One region of the Leclercia sp. genome, then DNA from elsewhere that is predicted to be linked to it. Evidence: predicted binding sites of a transcription regulator. Region 1 holds the regulator's gene; the other holds the start of a gene.
The links. Region 1 encodes LexA, which represses DNA repair genes until DNA is damaged. Its sites were predicted from a motif close to TNCTGTATGTACATACAGNA; they were not measured.

Region 1 (9,291 bases):
GCGCTATTGCCTGGCCACCGCTGTGCTGATGCTATCTGAGGTAAAAACAATGAAAATGAAGAAAAGTCTCGTCGCGCTGTGCCTCTCTGCAGGGTTGCTGGCAAGTGCTCCAGCCATCACTCTCGCAGACGTCAATTTTGTACCGCAAAACACCAGCGCCGCGCCTGCTATCCCGGCCGCCGCGCTACAACAGCTGGTCTGGACGCCTGTCGACCAGTCCAAAGCCCAGACCACCCAGCTTTCTACCGGCGGTCAGTCCTTAAATGTCCCGGGGATCGCCGGCCCGGTGGCGGCCTACAGCGTGCCTGCCAATATCGGTGAAATCACCCTGACGCTGAACAGTATTGTGAACAAGCAAACCAGCGTCTTCGCACCGAACGTGCTGATTCTGGATCAGAACCTGACGCCATCGGCCTACTTCCCGAGCGAATACTTTACCTACCAGGAGCCGGGCGTGATGAGCGCTGACCGTCTGGAAGGGGTCATGCGCCTGACGCCTGCGCTGGGTCAGCAAAAACTGTACGTGCTGGTATTTACTACCGATAAAGATCTGCAGCAATCCACCAAGCTCATCAACCCGGCTAAAGCCTATGCCAAAGGCACCGGCAACGCCGTGCCGGATATCCCGGACCCGCTTGCCCGCCACGTCACCGACGGTGAGCTGCGGTTGAAAGTCTCCACTAACAGCGCCTCCAGCGTGCTGGTTGGCCCGCTGTTTGGCTCCTCCGGCACCGGCCCGGTGACCGTGGGTAATACCGCAGCACCTGCTCCGGTCTATGCCGCGCCAGTCGCCGCTCCGGCCACCACGACACCGGCGACCGCTGCTGCCCCGGCCGCCGCGAAGAAGAGCGAGCCGGTGCTTAACGATACCGAAACCTATTTCAATCAGGCCATTAAACAGGCAGTCGATAAAGGCGATGTCGACAAGGCGCTGAAACTCCTTGATGAAGCCGAGCGTTTAGGCTCGACCACTGCCCGTTCCACCTTTATCAGCAGTGTAAAAGGCAAGGGGTGACCGTCTCCCCACAGTGCTGATTTTGTCAGTAGTTTGGTGCGCCCTTACGGGCGCACTTTTTTTGCACGGTCTGCCGCTGTTGCATCTCTGTTGCGATAATGTTCGCTAGTTCACGTTTGCCCGCCCCCATTCCGCGTTTCTGCGATACAATAGCTTCACGTTATGTATCGGAGAGTCTGGCATGTCACACCCCGCGCTAACGCAACTGCACGCGCTGCGTTATTTTGACGAAATCCCTGCGCTGGAACCGGAGCAGCTCGACTGGCTGCTGCTGGAAGATTCCATGACCAAACGTTTTGAGCAGCAGGGCAAAAAGGTTACCGTCACCCTCATTCAGGAGGGATTTGTCACGCCCGACGCGGTTGCGGATGAACTGCCGTTGCTGCCGAAAGAGGCGCGCTACTGGCTGCGGGAGATCCTGCTCTGTGCCGACGGTGAACCCTGGCTGGCCGGACGCACCGTGGTGCCTGAGTCCACGCTTACCGGGCCGGAGCTGGCGCTGCAGCAGATGGGCAAAACCCCGCTGGGGCGTTATCTGTTCACCTCCTCCGAGCTTACCCGTGATTTTATTGAAATTGGTCGCGATGCCGGGCTGTGGGGACGTCGTTCCCGCCTGCGCTTAAGTGGTAAACCTTTGATGCTGACCGAGCTGTTTTTACCGGCGTCGCCGTTGTACTAAGAGGAAGAGAAAATGGAGTGGAGTCTGACGCAGAACAAGCTGCTGGCGTATCACCGCTTGATGCGAACCGACAAGCCAATCGGTGCGCTGCTGCTGCTGTGGCCGACCCTGTGGGCGCTGTGGGTGGCGACCCCCGGGCTGCCGCCGCTGTGGATCCTGGCGGTGTTCGTGGCGGGCGTCTGGCTGATGCGTGCGGCAGGCTGTGTCGTCAACGACTATGCCGACCGTAAATTTGACGGCCATGTGAAACGCACCGCGAATCGTCCGCTGCCAAGCGGCGATGTCACCGAGAAAGAGGCACGCACGCTGTTTGTGGTGCTGGTCCTGCTGTCGTTCCTGCTGGTACTGACCCTGAACACCATGACCATTCTGCTCTCCGTGGCAGCGCTGGCCCTGGCCTGGGTCTACCCGTTTATGAAGCGCTACACCCATCTGCCGCAGGTGGTGCTGGGCGCGGCCTTTGGCTGGTCGATCCCGATGGCGTTCGCCGCCGTCAGCGAAAGCGTGCCCTTGAGCTGCTGGCTGATGTTCCTGGCGAATATCCTCTGGGCGGTGGCCTACGATACCCAGTACGCGATGGTTGATCGGGACGATGACCTGAAAATCGGCATCAAATCGACCGCCATTCTGTTTGGGCGTCAGGACAAGCTGATCATTGGGATTTTGCAGGTTGCAGTGCTGGGGCTGATGGTGGCGATTGGTTACCTGAACCAGCTGAACGGGGCCTTCTACGCGGCGGTCGCGGCGGCAGGGGTGCTGTTTATCTATCAGCAGAAGCTCATCGCCAACCGCGAGCGCGAAGCCTGCTTTAAGGCGTTTCTCAATAACAATTACGTCGGTCTGGTGCTTTTCCTGGGACTGGCGGTGAGTTACTGGGCATAAAAAAATGCCCGGTGGCGCTAGCGCTTACCGGGCCTACAGGTTCTGTATCGTAGGCCGGGTAAGGCGAAGCCGCCACCCGGCATTTTTATGCACTACTCGCCCTGCGTCGCGCTCTCAATCGTTAAGCGCACGTCGGAGGTCATCAGGTCTGCCAGCATCTGGTACACCTTCATCGTCTCTTCCGGCTCGGCATCACCGCTGTCGCTGATATACCCCTCGTCACGCAGCGTCAACACCAGCGAGCTGAACACCGCTTTATCGAAGAACTCCGGCGCGTTGATGCCGTGCAGCATCGACAGACGCTGTGCCAGCGTGCGGCTCTCTTTCTCCAGCGTACCGCGGTTGATCGACGGGTTAGCGCTCAGCAGCCAGAAGGTAATAGCGTAGCGCTGCACGGTCTCGCGTGCGCCCGCCGCCAGCAGCTGCAGCGTGCGTGCCCGGGACGGGTTGATCAGCAGAGCGTCATCTTTCTGCGAGATCAGTCCCTGGCGGGTCAGCTCTTCAATCTGCTGATCCAGCACCTCTGCCAGCTCGTCGTTGTTCCAGCGCAGGAACAGCTCGGCTTTCAGCATCGGGTAGAGAGCGGTGACATGCTCCAGCAGTGCCTGACGGCTGATCTGGCGATGCTGGGTGATGATGGCAGCCATCAGCGAAGGCAGCATCAGCATATGCGCAATGTTGTTGCGGTAGTAGGTCATCAGTACCGCCTGCTCGCGCGGCAGAATGATGATATCGCCAATGGTGTCCTTCTCGACCTCGAACTTGTTCATCTGCAGCGCGTGGTCGATCAGCTCGCTGGCGCTGGCGGCCGGCACCGTGGCATCTGCCGCGTACGGCACGTTGCGCATCAGGTTCAGGTAGCAGTCGAGCTGCTCGGTCAGCTGCTCGCGGGTGAGCGAGCGCTGGCGAGAGGCCAGCAGGGCGGTACAACACAGGTTCATGGCGTTGGCCGCCCCGGCGTTGTTAATACGCACCATCAGATCGGCGGCAATGGCGTTCACCGTTGGCGTCAGCCAGGCCGGACGCACCGCTTCGATCGGATCGATGGACTCGCGCCACTCCGGCACACGGTGGTTGAGATAAGTCATCAGCGGCATAGGTTCGCCGAAGTTGACATACCCCTGGCCGAGGTTACGCAGCTTGCTCAGGCCGCGCAGCATCTGCAGCAGGCTCTCTTTCTCTTTGGTGGCACCGCGCAGCTCTTTGGCGTAGGTACCCACTTCCATCACGTGCTCGTAACCTATGTAGATTGGCACCAGGGTGATTGGACGCGTACCGCCGCGCAGCATCGCCTGAATGGTCATCGACAGGGTGCCGGTTTTCGGATCGAGCAGACGGCCGGTACGGGAGCGGCCGCCCTCCACGAAATATTCCACCGAGTAGCCGCGGCTGAACAGCTCGCCCAGATACTCGCGGAACACGGTGGAGTAGAGCTTGTTGCCTTTAAAGGTACGGCGAATAAAGAACGCACCCAGACGGCGGAAGATCGGGCCTGCCGGCCAGAAGTTGAGGTTGATACCCGCAGCGATGTGCGGCGGCACCAGCCCCTGATGATAGAGCACGTACGAGAGCAGCAGGTAGTCCATGTGGCTGCGGTGGCAGGGCACGTAGACAATCTCATGGCCGTCGTGGGCCAGCTGGCGCACGCGCTCGGCGTTGTGCACGTTGATCCCCTGATAGAGACGGTTCCAGGTAAAGCTCAGGATACGGTCGCTAAGGCGGATCATCTCGTAGGAGAAGTTGGCCGCAATCTCTTCCATCAGGGCGATGGCGTTTTGCTGCGCCTTCTCGTGGGAGATTTTTTTGCTACGCGCTTCGTCTTCGACGGCGCGGGCAATGGCCTTCGAGGCCAGCAGCTTATTAAACAGATCCTGACGGGCCGGCAGGCGCGGGCCTACCGCGGCCAGACGCTGACGGGCAAAGTGCATGCGCGCCACGCGTGCCAGCTTCTGGGCAATGGTCTTATCCGTACCGTGCTCATCGGCCATGCGACGCAGGGAGACTGACGGTGAAAAACGGACGAAGCTGTCGCGGCCAAGCCAGTTGACGGCGAAAAACTTCTGCACCCCGTTGAGCATGCGCAACGGCGGATTTTCCTCGCCTTTATCGCGCCCCGGACGACGACCAAACATCACCGACACGGGCACCATCTGCACGTCCAGCAGCGGGTTGCTGCGGTGCAGATCGAGGTAGTCATGGAACAGCTTGATCGACTCTTCTTTCGGCGTGTACCAGGTGAACACGCGAGGGCCACCGTGGATAAAGATGTAGCGCGGCAGCTGGGTGCCGTCGATCTCCAGCGGCTCCAGCGGATCGGGAAGATCGTGCGCCAGGCACTGGGCGCGCAGCGTCAGCAAGTCGGCCTTCGAGTTATAAGGCAAAACGTACATAATAGGACGCGAGGTATCGAGTCCCAGTTCCAGCGTCGGAACCGCCGGAATAGACTTGCTTTTTACCAGGACGCTTAATGGTAAATTAAGTAATTTGTAGTAAATTCGTGGCCAGCCAGACATAAACGATGTAAAGCCTCTGGTTAAAAATGCAATTGCGGCGCAAGGATAACAGAAAGCGCGCAAAATTTCTGTTGTTACCCGTCATACTTCCGGTGGCTGCGCCAGGCGCTTAACCCACCGTTTCTGACGCTATTTTCGAAGAAAGGTTTCTTTTAATGGCCAATAATACCACTGGGTTAACCCGAATCATTAAAGCTGCCGGCTATTCATGGAAGGGCATCCGTGCTGCCTGGATCAATGAAGCCGCATTTCGCCAGGAAGGGGTTGCGGTCGTCGCGGCGATTATCCTTGCCTGCTGGCTGGACGTTGATCCCATCACCCGCGTATTACTGATTGGCTCGGTGATGTTGGTGATGATAGTCGAAATTCTCAACAGTGCGATCGAGGCGGTCGTCGACCGTATCGGCACTGACTTTCACGAGCTCTCGGGCCGGGCAAAAGATATGGGCTCAGCCGCGGTGCTGATGGCGATTATCGTTGCGTTGTTTACCTGGGTCACGCTGCTTTGGGGACATTTACGATAAGCCTTCAGAAACCGAACAAGTCTCTGGTTTTTTATGCGGTTTGTGGTTCCAAAATCACCTTTAGCTGTATATACTCACAGCATAACTGTATATACACCCAGGGGGCGGAATGAAAGCGTTAACGACCAGGCAGCAAGAGGTGTTTGATCTCATTCGGGATCATATCGGCCAGACGGGTATGCCGCCGACGCGTGCAGAAATCGCGCAGCGTCTGGGCTTCCGTTCTCCAAATGCCGCCGAAGAGCACCTTAAGGCACTGGCGCGCAAGGGTGTGCTTGAGATTGTTTCCGGTGCGTCTCGCGGTATTCGTCTGCTGATTGAAGCCGAAGAGGGCCTGCCGCTCGTCGGTCGCGTTGCCGCGGGTGAACCGCTGCTGGCGCAACAGCACATTGAAGGCCATTATCAGGTCGATCCGGGCATGTTCAAACCGAGCGCAGATTTTCTGCTGCGCGTAAGCGGTATGTCCATGAAAGACATCGGCATTCTGGATGGCGATCTGCTGGCGGTACATAAAACGCAGGACGTGCGTAACGGTCAGGTCGTGGTGGCGCGCATCGATGATGAAGTGACCGTCAAGCGCCTGAAAAAGCAGGGCAACACCGTGCAGCTGCTGCCGGAAAACAGCGAGTTTTCCCCGATTGTTGTCGACCTGCGCGAAAATAACTTCTCCATCGAAGGGCTGGCGGTTGGCGTCATCCGCAACGGTGAATGGTTATAAATCCTTTCTGACAAACTGCGGCAGTGCCGCAGTTTGCTTTTCCTGCCTCTGGCGAACATTTTCATGTCTCTCCTGACTGCTTCAGACAAGGCGTTGTGGCGTCTTGCGCTTCCCATGATCGTCTCCAATATCAGCGTCCCTCTGCTTGGGCTGGTGGACACGGCTGTGATTGGTCATCTCGATTCCCCCGTTTATCTGGGCGGTGTCGCCATCGGCGCGACGGCAACCAGCTTCCTGTTTATGCTGCTGCTCTTTTTGCGCATGAGCACCACCGGCCTCACCGCGCAGGCCTATGGCGCGAAAGATCCGCTACGTCTGGCCCGCGCGCTGGTGCAGCCGCTGATCCTGGCCCTGGGTGCCGGGCTGCTGATTGTGCTGTTGCGCACGCCGCTTATCGATCTGGCGCTGCATATCGTTGGCGGCAGCGAGGCCGTGCTCCATCAGGCGCGGCGCTTCCTTGAGATCCGCTGGCTCAGCGCCCCGGCATCGCTGGCTAACCTGGTGCTGCTCGGCTGGCTGCTGGGGGTGCAGTATGCCCGGGCGCCGGTGATCCTGCTGGTGGTGGGTAACCTGCTCAACATCGTGCTGGATCTGTGGCTGGTGATGGGCCTGCAGATGAACGTGCAGGGGGCCGCGCTGGCGACCGCTATCGCAGAGTACGCCACTCTGATGATTGGCCTGTGGATGGTCTGGCGGGTGCTGGCCCTGCGTGGTATTTCGCTGGCGCTGCTGAAAACGAGCTGGCGGGGCAATATCCGCAAGCTGCTGGCCCTCAATCGCGACATCATGCTGCGCTCGCTGTTGCTACAGCTCTGCTTCGGGACGCTGACGGTAATGGGGGCACGGCTGGGGCCGGAGATCATCGCCGTTAACGCCGTGCTGATGACCCTGCTGACCTTTACCGCCTATGCGCTGGATGGCTTCGCTTATGCGGTCGAGGCACACTCCGGGCAGGCCTATGGCGCGCGGGAAAGCGGGCAACTGCGGGAAGTGTGGCGGGCGGCCTGCCGTCAGTCCGGCCTGGTGGCGCTGGCCTTTGCCCTCATCTATGCTCTGGCAGGCGATCACATTATTGCCCTGCTGACTTCACTGCCCGAGCTGCGCGCGCTGGCGAGCCACTATCTTATCTGGCAGGTGATCCTGCCGGTGGTAGGGGTCTGGTGCTATTTGCTGGATGGCATGTTTATCGGTGCCACCCGAGGGGCAGAGATGCGCAACAGTATGGCCGTGGCGGCCGCTGGATTTGGCCTGACGCTTTTCACCCTGCCGTGGCTGGGCAACCACGGTCTGTGGCTGGCCCTGACCGTGTTCCTGGCCCTGCGGGGGCTGTCTCTGGCCTGGATCTGGCACCGGCACTGGCGCAACGGCAGCTGGTTTTCATAGCGGCTTCGCCTGGCCGAACGGTAAAAGATTCCGAATAACAAACCGAACGCCGCAGGCTTATCTATAATTATTATCACGTCCAGCACGAAACGTATTTCAGGACGAACTTAACCTTAACGACCGAACGAAGAGGAATCGATGATGAATAAAGACCAAGTCGGCGGTAACTGGAAGCAATTTAAAGGTAAAGTAAAAGAACAGTGGGGCGACCTGACTGACGATGACATGACCGTCATCGAAGGTAAACGTGACCAACTGGTGGGTAAAATTCAGGAACGCTATGGTTATGAGAAAGACCAGGCAGAGAAAGAAGTTGGTGACTGGGAAACCCGTAACAACTATCGCTGGTAATTAACCTATACCCGCAGGTACACGGATGTACGCCCAGGGCGACCTTTCAGGTCGCCCATTTTTTTGTCCTCAGCGCGGCTTTTTCTTCAGCTGGATAGAGTGATCGTGCTGACAATTTTCCTGATGGCGGCAGGCTTCCACTTCAACGCAGTTACGGCACAGACCGTGCGCTTCAATCACGTTGTGGCGCAGGGCAAACCCCATCTTCGCCGCCAGGCTATGCATGATATCTTCCACCCCTTCCGCGCCTTCTTCCTTCACGCTGCCACAGCGGTCACAGATGAACATCGCTGAGGTATGGGTCGGCTGATCGAACAGATGACACAAAACGTAGCTGTTGGTCGATTCCACCTTATGCACAAAGCCCTGCTCGAGTAAGAAATCGAGCGCCCGATAGACGGTAGGCGGCTTGGCCTGCGGCTCGCTCTCGCGCAGCAGGTCGAGCAGGTCGTAGGCGCTGATCGCCCCGTTTTGCAGGCTCAGCAGACGCAACACTTCAAGGCGCTGCGGAGTCAGGCGCACATTGCGTTGCGCGCACAGCTTTTCGGCTTGCGCTAACAGTGCCTGCATTGTGGTCGTTTCCATTTTGCACCTCGAATGACGTGGAATAACAAACCGCCAGTTTACCATGTTCTGGCCTAAACGCCGAGATCCACCGGGTGTGCTACCCTGACGAAAAACCACAGGAGATGAAAAGATGAAAAGACCGGACTGCATTCGCCACTGGCGTGAAGTAGAAGGCGCCGACGACTCAACCTATCCCGACAGCACAGAGCGTTTCGCCATTGGCGCGCCGCTGGCCCGTGCGCTCGGGCTGGGCCGTCTCGGTATCCACCATGAACGCCTGCCGCCGGGACGTCGCACTTCCTATCCTCATGCCGAAAGCGACGAAGAGGAATTTATCTTTGTGCTCGAGGGATATCCCGAAGCCTGGATCAACGGTTATTTATGGAAACTGGAGCCGGGGGACAGCGTTGGTTTTCCTGCCGGAACGGGCGTGTGCCACACCTTTATTAATAATACCAGTGAAGAAGTGCGGTTATTAGTGGTGGGCGAAGCGAATAAAAAACATAACCGAATTTATTATCCGCTGAATGCGGTATATGCCGCCACTCGCGAAGATCGCTGGATCGATCATCCGCCGCAATTTTTTGGTCCGCATGATGGAAAACCAGGGCAAAAGTAATTTCTTGTTCTATACATACTTAAAGGAATAACAAAATCAA
Region 2 (9,291 bases), on a different contig from region 1:
AGGGATAACGATGGCGTGCTTCCTGCTGAGTTGCCTGCGCAATACGTTCCTGGATGGTGTGCATCAGCGTTGTCTGCCCTTCGGCATCCCACTCCAGGTTTGTCAGTAAGGGTAGCGCATCTGCAATGTCTTCGATCGCCCAGAGGCTGAATTGCTCCTCTTCTACCGCGGTCAGCAGTTCCTGACTGAGGCTGAGATGACGAACGTTCGGCAGGGGAATAATGACGCCCTGTTTACCGCTTAGCCCGCGCTGCTGACAAACGGTAAAGAAGCCTTCGATCTTCTCATTCAGACCGCCGACCGGCTGCGCGCGACCAAATTGATCCACCGAACCGGTAATGGCAATACTCTGATTCACCGGCGCATCGGCCAGGGCGCTGATTAACGCGCACAGCTCTGCCATCGAGGCGCTGTCACCATCGACTTCGCTGTAGGACTGCTCGAAGGTCAGCGAGGCAGTGAAGGGGATCTGCTGCTCAAGCTGCAGTTCCGACATCAGATAAGCCTGCATGATCATCATGCCCTTGGCGTGAATGTTCCCGCCCAGCTCGGCTTTACGCTCCACGTCGATAAACTCACCGTCACCGATGTGTACGACGCAGCTGATGCGGGACGGCTCGCCAAAGGCGCGCGGATGGCCAGGAAACTCAATCACCGACAGGGCGTTGATCTGCCCGACGCGTTCACCTTCGGTTTCGACCAGGATCTGCTCCAGCAGGATCTCGTCCTGCATGCGATCGGCAAGGTAGCCTTCGCGCCACTCTCGCTGCACCAGCATCTGGGAGAGCTGTTCGCCGGAAATGGTGTCGTCATCGGTCATGGCCGCGGCTTCACGCAGCTGCTTGCCAAGCCACAAAGGACAAAGCGGCAGAGTCTCCTGATCGCCGGTGTAGCGCACCGCTTCGCGGATCAGCACCGGCCAGGCATCGGCCGCCGGGGTTGGCAACTGCGCGCGTTCACAGACGTCATGTACCCACTGAAGCCATTGCAGCATATCTTCAGCGTCAGCGATCTGCGTGCTGTCTTCGAACTCGCTGTACACCACCTGGTCGGCCAGTTCGGGTTCCATCTCCTGAAAATCGGCCAGCGCTTCGCGATCGCCAATCAGCACCACTTTCAGTGAAAGCGGCATAGAAGGCACGGCAACCGGAAGAGGGCGCGACTCATCGTACGCCACCCAATCAAACCGCTGCTGGCTGACGCTGTTTTTCAGACGCATCCACAGCAGAGGCTGGGCCAGAAGCGTGCGCAGGGAGATGAGCAACACGCCGCCGTTGGCCTGATGAACCAGGCCGGGATGCAGGGTCAACTCGCCGTTGAACTGGCGCAGGCAGCCGAACAGCTGTTCTGCTTCTGTCCAGCCCGCCGGGACAATATTGCCTGTGACCGCAAAACGGCCATCGGGTACGGTCGCCGGTTCAAAGGTAACAGTACGCCCGTTAATGCTGTACTCACCCCCAAAGACCGTCCCGGTTTCTGGTTGCAGCTGCCGCATGGCATCCGCCAGAAGACTCAGGTACTCCGCTTCGTCTGGCGCTTTCAACAACATGAATGGTGAGGTTGCCCACGGGCTTAACACCTGCTCCAGTGCGTAATGCAAGCGGGGCTGTGTGTCGCTGAGGATATATTCGTGTTCTTTCGCGAGATCTGGCTGTGTAAACAGTTCCTGATAGCTTTCGGTATCCGGAACCAGGTCACGCCATGCAAGTTTCGTAATGGTCAAAGTTGATGTTTTTTAGTCAGAAGTAAAACGATGGAGTATACCGTAAGGCGCAGGCTCTGCCCATGAGGGAATGGGCGTTTCCAGCGATGAATGCATCACCGCGTATCACAGGATATGATTTCTTTTCAGCAGATTGCCAAAAAACTGATATTCTGAACACAGTTACACGGTCACATTGAGATCGCAATGAAATACCAACAACTGGAAAACCTCGAAAGCGGCTGGAAATGGAAGTATCTGGTCAAAAAACACCGTGAAGGGGAATTGATCACGTGCTACCTCGAAGCCAGTGCTGCAAAAGAAGCTGTAGATTTGTTGCTGACCCTCGAAAACGAACCCGTTCTGGTCAACGGCTGGATAGATAAACACATCAATCCGGCGCTGCTGAACCGCATGAAGCAGACCATCCGCGCGCGGCGAAAACGGCATTTTAATGCTGAGCATCAGCATACCCGGAAGAAGTCGATCGATCTGGAGTTTATGGTCTGGCAACGTCTGGCCGGGCTTGCCCAGCGCCGTGGAAAAACCTTGTCAGAGACTATCGTGCAGCTGATTGAAGATGCGGAACATAAAGAGAAGTACGCCAGTCAGATGTCGACCCTGAAAACCGATCTCCAGGCGCTGCTGTCCAGTAAGAAGTAATCTTCTGCTTTTCTTCAGACAATAAAAAACCCCGCAACATGGCGGGGTTTTTTTATAAGACGATAACTTATGCCGCTGGCTGAGTTACAACGTCTTTGATGCCTTTAACTTCGATCTCTACGCGACGATCTGGAGCCAGGCAGTCGATCAGTGCAGCGCGAGCTTTCACGTTGTCACAGGTAGAACCGGTAACTGGGTTAGATTCGCCCATACCACGTGGGGAGATCTTGTTAGCCGGGATACCTTTAGAGATCAGGTAATCAACAACAGACTGAGCACGTTTCTCGGACAGACCCTGGTTGTAAGCGTCAGAACCGATACGGTCGGTGTAGCCCAGAACCACTACGGAACCATCTTTAGGATCCAGGTTGCTCAGCTGGGTGTACAGCTGATCCAGTGCCTGCTGACCTTCTGGTTTCAGGGTAGCTTTGTTGAAGTTGAACAGAACGTCAGACTTCAGAGTGAAGTGCTTGGTCTGTACTTCTGGAGCTGGTGCTGGAGCTGGAGCAACGATTGGCGCTGCTTCTTCCTGCTGGCCGAAACGGTAAGAAACACCCAGGCTCAGCATGCCGTTGTCTGGACGAACACCAACGGTGTTGCCGTCGCCGATGTTGTTAACCCACTGGTATTCCAGACGGGTAGCAACGTCACGGGTCATTGCCCACTCAACGCCACCTGCGAATACTGGAGATACGCCAGTGTCGTGGTCGTCGCCAGCGATGCTGTTGCTGGAGTCTGCACGCCATACCATGCCGCCCAGACGGGTGTAGATGTCTACAGCGTCATTTACTGGGTAGCCCAGTTTAGCAGTCAGCTGAACGCCCTGTGCCTTGAATGCGCCGTTAATGGTGTCGCCTTTGTAAGGCATACGGCCCAGCCAGTCGTAACCCATTTCGAAACCAACATACGGGTTAACCTGATAACCACCGAACGCGCCTGCGCCCAGCTGGCTTTCATGAGTTGGACCGTCGTTGTTCAGGGCACTGTTATACCAGCCAGTGTCATGGAACTGAGACCAGCCCAGTTTACCACCTGCATACCAGGTATTATCTTTCGGAGCGGCCTGCGCTACGGTAGCGAAACCTGCCAGTGCCACTGCAATCGCGATAGCTGTCTTTTTCATTTTTTGCGCCTCGTTATCATCCAAAAATCGCCATGAGAATCTCAATGAGAGTCACGGTTAAATCCTTCACCGGGGGGCGGGGACAAAGAGTAAAGCTACCGATATCTTCGGTTTAGGCCGAGCACCCCTGGCGATGTAAAGTCTACAACGTACCTGAAAACTTACAAGTGTGAACTCCGTCAGGCATATGAAAAAAAAAGTTTTGTATACACAATATTTAACATTTCTGGCGAAGATTTGGGCGTGCTAAACTGGAGGAAGCCGCGGCTGACAAGACTTGTCGCGGCTTTTAGAAAGGGAACCAATGGCGTAGAGCGCGTGCAAAAAAAATTCCAGGAAAACTCTTATTTTTACTTAATGATACAAATTCGAGTGAATTTTTAGCCCAGAAAGGTGTCCGTTGCCCAGAGCATTCATTCGAACGGGGCGCATAATAAAGCCCAGTGCGTTACCTTCTTCAGCCGCTTCGGCCAGGCGATGTTGTTCCATTTCGGTTAATTCTTCCGTAAACCAGCCAATCACCACGCTGTAATTCCCGGTACGCAGTGCCTTTACCATCGATTCTACAGTATGGCAGGGATCCATCTGGCTAACCTGCATCACTTTGGTCAGCGGTAAGCCTGCCGATTGCACCCATTCCCGGCTCAATTTTTGCTGCGGCGTCAGCCACAGCTGCCAGCGATCCTGCTGACCAAGCTGCTGTAACAGGGGCAGCAATAACAGCTGCGTCATCATGGGCTGGTCTTCACGGTAAAGCACTTCACTAATCAGCCCGGTGGACATATACGCAGCGGAGCTCCGTGCATTTTTGCCTGCGGAAGAAGAGAAAGTTGTTGAACGGTTTGCATAGCCTGAAGAGTACATAATCAATCCAGCCCTGTAGTTACTGTATGGATATACAGTAACCCCTGTACGTCTAAAGATCAACCTCATTTTCGGAAAGCGCCTCGCAAATTTGGTTTGTAATACAGGCGGATTGAAAAATCATCTTGCTGTTCGATCATAAGTTACCTATTTTTTGGCTAACGGATCCGTTAACACATGACTTCACTATTACTCCATGATTTAAAAGGGAAATATCATGAAAAAGTTATCTTACGAACGGATCTATCAATCCACGAAATACCTTTCATCCCTCGGTGATGTTGAGCATCGCGCCCTGTTTGGCGGATACACGCTGGCGGTGGATGACGCGGTCTTTGCGATGGTGTCAGACGGAGAGTTATACCTGCGCGCCTGCGAAGAGAGCGCGCAATATTGCGTCAAAAACGCCTCCTCTTACTTAACGCTGGTAAAGCGGGGGCGCCCGGTATTGCTGAATTATTACCGTGTCGATGAGGCGCTCTGGCAGGATCAGGACAAGCTCCTGCGGCTCTCCTCATTTGCCCTGGAAGCCGCGCGGCGGGAGCGGCGGGAGCGGTACAAGCGCGACAGGCTGAAAGATTTGCCCAATCTCACCTTTCAGCTTGAGATCCTGCTCAACGAGGCGGGTATTACCAATGAAGAGGCGTTGCGCATCCTCGGCGCAGAACAGTGCTGGTTAAAGCTCAGAGAGCTGAACCAGCATCTGAGCTACAAAGTGCTGTTTGCTCTGGAAGGGGCGATCGTCGGGCTGCATGAAGCGGCGCTCCCGGAGAACAGACGCCGGGAGCTGGTGGAGTGGTATAAAAGGCTGCCGGTGGAGAGCGGCACTCACTCCGGCAGTTGATTAACGTGCTGCTGTAAACGACAAATTTCTGGCAGCAACGCGATAAGCAGACCGATTTGCTGCAGCACCAACGGCGCTTTGCTCTCGGCACCCGGTTCAATATGCGAAATGCGTTGCGCCAGTTCGGTCAGGGACTGCTGAACCCGGGGCTCATCCGCCGGGCGTTGATGAAGCGCATCATCCACATAGCAAACGGCATCATCCAGCAGCGCCAGGATGGTAGGGCTGGTTAGCCGCTCGCGGTGCGCACCCAGCGCCGAAATGTAGCTGGTAAAGGTATGGTTCAGGCACAGCAGACGGAACGCTACTTCGCGCGTTTCCGCTGTCGCCCGCGGCTCCGTGGACATGTTCGAGACCACCGACGCCAGTTCCGCGTCGCGGTTATAGGCATCACGCCGGGCGATGCGATACGTCAGGCGGTTATCGCGGCCCTGATGATACTGCTCGAGGATGGCATCCAGATACCGGCAGTTAGCATTCATCGCCTGATCCAGCACGCGCGGCAGATTACGGAAGCGCCAGTCCGGCCAGATAAAGCTCACCGCGGCCCAGGCGATGGCGCAGCCAATCAGGGTATCGATGACGCGCGGTAGCGCCACTTCAAAGCCTTCTCCGAGCAGGTTGAAACAGAGCAGCACCAGCAGGGTAATAAACATGGTGGCGTGCGCATACTGGACATTGCGAAACGCAAAAAACAGTACGCCGGTGATCACAATTAATATCAGCTGGCCTTCCAGCGAGGGGACGAAGTAGAGGATGGGCAGCCCAATGGCGACCCCAACCAGGGTACCGATAATACGCAGCGCCAACCGGTGACGGGTGGCGTTGTAGTTCGGCTGGCAGACAAACAGACTGGTCAACAGAATCCAGTAGCCGTGGTTAAGCCCGGTAATCTGTATAAAGGCATAGCCGGTACAGAGCACCACCGACATCCTCACTGCATGGCGGAACAGTGCCGATTCCGGTGAAAAGTTGCGGCTTAAGCGCAGCCACATATCGCTGAAACCGTGCAGGCTGTCGTCGGCAAGCTGATTTTCCACATCGTTACCGGGCAGAGCCAGCGCCTGCTCGGATTCGATGGTGGCGAGCTGGGCATCAATGGCGCGCAGGTTGTTCAGTAGAAAACCCAGCGCTTTCATCTGTTCGGCAGAGGTCCCGCTGGCCTGGACGCGATCGAGCGCCGCATCCAGATGGGTGAAGGCGCGCTCAAAATGCGGATCGTGCTGATAGGGCGTGCGCAGCAGGATGGAACGCGACAGCTGCTGGCAGGCCTGCGACTGCATGGAGAGCAGGCGCTGGAAGCGAAACATCACGTCGCTATAGCGAAACTTCTCACGCAGATCGGCGTACTGAATGTGCGAGGAGCTCGCGCGCTCGTGAATATCCTGCGCCACAAAGTAATAGTGCAGAGTGCGGCGGGTGCCGCGCTGACCGCGATCGCCGCGCAAACGGGTAAGCAGCGAGGCTTTAGTCTGATTCAGCGTGGTCACCAGCTGGCCGTTTGCCAGGGCCAGATCGTACAGCGGCGCCTGGTCATCACCTTCAATATCCGGATCAAAGAGCCGGGACTTGAGTTCCAGATAGTGCGCCAGCTGCTCATAGCTGCGAGCCAGATTGTCCTGTAATGGCCGAATGGGGAAGATCAGGTGACCGGACAGGGTAAGCAGGTTATACCAGACCGCCCCGAGCAACAGCAGAACCGGCTGCTGATACCACTGGTCATAAAGGGACACCCCCAACATGGTATAGATAGCAATCAGCAGTGCGCCAAAGGCGATGGTGGCATAGCGCTGGCCCAGCCCGCCCAGCAGGATAAAGACGCTGGTGGAGAGCATCAGGCCGATGGCGAACAGCCACGGCCACGGGAAGAGCAGTTCCACCGATGCGGAGGCGATAAAAAAGCAGATCAGCGTGATAACCAGGTTGCGCAGCCGACCGGCGAGGCGGTCATCCAGATCGGCCAGCGCCCCGGCCACGACGCCCAGCGTCAGCGGGATGGTCAGCTTCACGTCGCCCAGCCACCAGGGCAGGGCGGTGCTGCCGCACAGGGCAATAAAGATCCTGGCGTTATACAGCCAGGCGCTGTTGAGGGTGTAGCGGCGAAGCAGCGGGCTTAGCATGAGCGCTCGGGATCCTTGTTACGGAAAACGACGGCGGGCGTTGGCTTCCCGGGCGGCGCGGGCCACTTCCACCGGGACAACCCGGCGTCCGACAGGCCACAGGGCAATGGCGGCAATCTTAAAATTGGCGATCCCGACCGGGATCCCGATAAGCGTAATGCACTGCGCGATCCCCGCTGCAATGTGCATGACACACAGCCACCAGCCAAAGAAGATCAGCCACAGAATGTTGAGCAGCGTCCCGCCGGTGTTCATCAGCGTGCTTTTGCTGTCAGGCTCCAGTTCATCAACGTGAACCGCTTCATTACCATACGGGACCAGCGAAAGTTTGGTGATCTCCCAGCAGGAGCGCGTCAGCGGCAGGGTGAAGATCAGCACTATGCTGATCAGCGTCGCCAGCAGCCAGGCGAGCGTGGTGGCAAAACCACCGAGGACAAAATTCAAAATATTCAGAACGGTACGCATAAAACCTCAATTCTTTCCGTAATGTTGAAGCCCTGCTGATTGTAACGTTTTTTTGCGCTGGAGCACCTGAAAACTGGCAGTTAAACTATCAGGCAATTACTCACGTCGTGGATCGGGCTGGACATGGAACTGAAAGCAACTTCGTTAGGCAAACGCCTGGCACAACATCCGTACGACAAAGTCGTTCTGCTTAACGCCGGAGTGAAAGTCTCCGGTGAACGCCACGAATATCTTATCCCCTTCAATCAACTGCTGGCCATTCACTGTAAGCGCGGTCTGGTCTGGGGCGAGCTGGAGTTTGTCCTGCCCGAAGAGAAAGTGGTACGGCTGCACGGGACGGAGTGGGCGGAGACCCAGCGTTTCCACCACCATCTGAACACGCTCTGGCAGCAATGGAGTGCTGAAATGAGCGAGGTGGCGGCGCAGGTACTGCAAAACGCGCTGAACGATATTGCCACCAGCAACGCGCAAAACAGCTGGCTGACGCGGGAGAAAACGCTGGGCCTGCAGCAAAAAATTAACCAGGCGATCCAGGCCCTCCCGCTGTCGGTTTCACGTCTGGAGGAGTTTGATAACTGCCGGGACGCCTGGCGTCAGTGCCGGGCATGGCTGGAGGATATTGACCAGAGCCGACTGGCGCACAACCAGGCATGGACCACCGCCATGCTCAGCCAGTATGCCGACTTTTTTGCCGGTATTGAGTCATCCCCTCTCAACCCGGCCCAGGCCCGTGCGGTAGTTAACGGCGAACAGTCGCTGCTGGTGCTTGCGGGAGCCGGCAGCGGTAAAACCTCGGTGCTGGTGGCGCGGGCAGGCTGGCTCCTGACCCGCAATGAAGCCGCTCCCGAGCAAATTTTACTCCTGGCGTTTGGCCGCAAGGCGGCCCAGGAGATGGATGAGCGGATTGCGGCCCGGCTGCACACCCGCGACATTACCGCCAGAACCTTCCACTCCCTGGCCCTGCATATCATCCAGCAGGGGAGCAAAAAGGTGCCGGTCGTCAGCAAGCTCGAGAACGACACCGTGGCGCGGCAACAGATATTTATCGAGGCCTGGCAACAGCAGTGCAGTGAGAAAAAAGCGCAGGCCAAAGGCTGGCGCCAGTGGCTGGAAGAGGAGCTTGACTGGAGCGTACCGGAAGGCAGTTTCTGGCAAAACGAGAAGCTGGCGCGTCGACTGGCTCCCCGGCTCGATCGCTGGGTCAGCCTGATGCGGATGCACGGGGGCGCACAGGCCGAGATGATTGCGGGCGCGCCTGAGGAGGTCCGGGCGCTGTTTTCTAAGCGGGTGAAGCTCATGGCTCCGCTGTTAAAAGCGTGGAAGACCGCTCTCAAAGAAGAGAATGCCGTCGATTTTTCCGGGTTGATCCATCAGGCGATCGTCATTCTCGAAAAGGGCCGCTTTATCAGCCCGTGGAAGCACATCCTGGTGGATGAGTTTCAGGATATCTCCCCCCAGCGCGCGGCGCTGCTGGCGGCGCTACGGGCGCAGAATAAGCACGCCACTCTGT

Region 2: sulA (SOS-induced cell division inhibitor SulA) is a predicted target of LexA. The motif match lies at 4,373-4,392, and genes of this name have one in related genera.

Annotation. Positions count from the first base shown of each region.
Region 1 is NZ_DAIQCE010000007.1:123,903-133,193, reverse strand. It holds gene malM (maltose operon protein MalM) at 50-1,015, shown strand; gene ubiC (chorismate lyase) at 1,197-1,694, shown strand; gene ubiA (4-hydroxybenzoate octaprenyltransferase) at 1,707-2,576, shown strand; gene plsB (glycerol-3-phosphate 1-O-acyltransferase PlsB) at 2,669-5,089, opposite strand; gene V7Q49_RS16790 (diacylglycerol kinase) at 5,245-5,613, shown strand; gene lexA (transcriptional repressor LexA) at 5,723-6,331, shown strand; gene dinF (MATE family efflux transporter DinF) at 6,395-7,714, shown strand; gene V7Q49_RS16775 (CsbD family protein) at 7,856-8,065, shown strand; gene zur (zinc uptake transcriptional repressor Zur) at 8,135-8,650, opposite strand; gene V7Q49_RS16765 (cupin domain-containing protein) at 8,763-9,251, shown strand.
Region 2 is NZ_DAIQCE010000001.1:1,727,895-1,737,185, reverse strand. It holds gene V7Q49_RS08285 (Lon protease family protein) at 1-1,723, opposite strand, end outside; gene matP (macrodomain Ter protein MatP) at 1,910-2,365, shown strand; gene ompA (porin OmpA) at 2,433-3,488, opposite strand; gene sulA (SOS-induced cell division inhibitor SulA) at 3,843-4,352, opposite strand; gene V7Q49_RS08265 (TfoX/Sxy family DNA transformation protein) at 4,570-5,196, shown strand; gene yccS (YccS family putative transporter) at 5,181-7,316, opposite strand; gene V7Q49_RS08255 (YccF domain-containing protein) at 7,335-7,781, opposite strand; gene helD (DNA helicase IV) at 7,905-9,291, shown strand, end outside.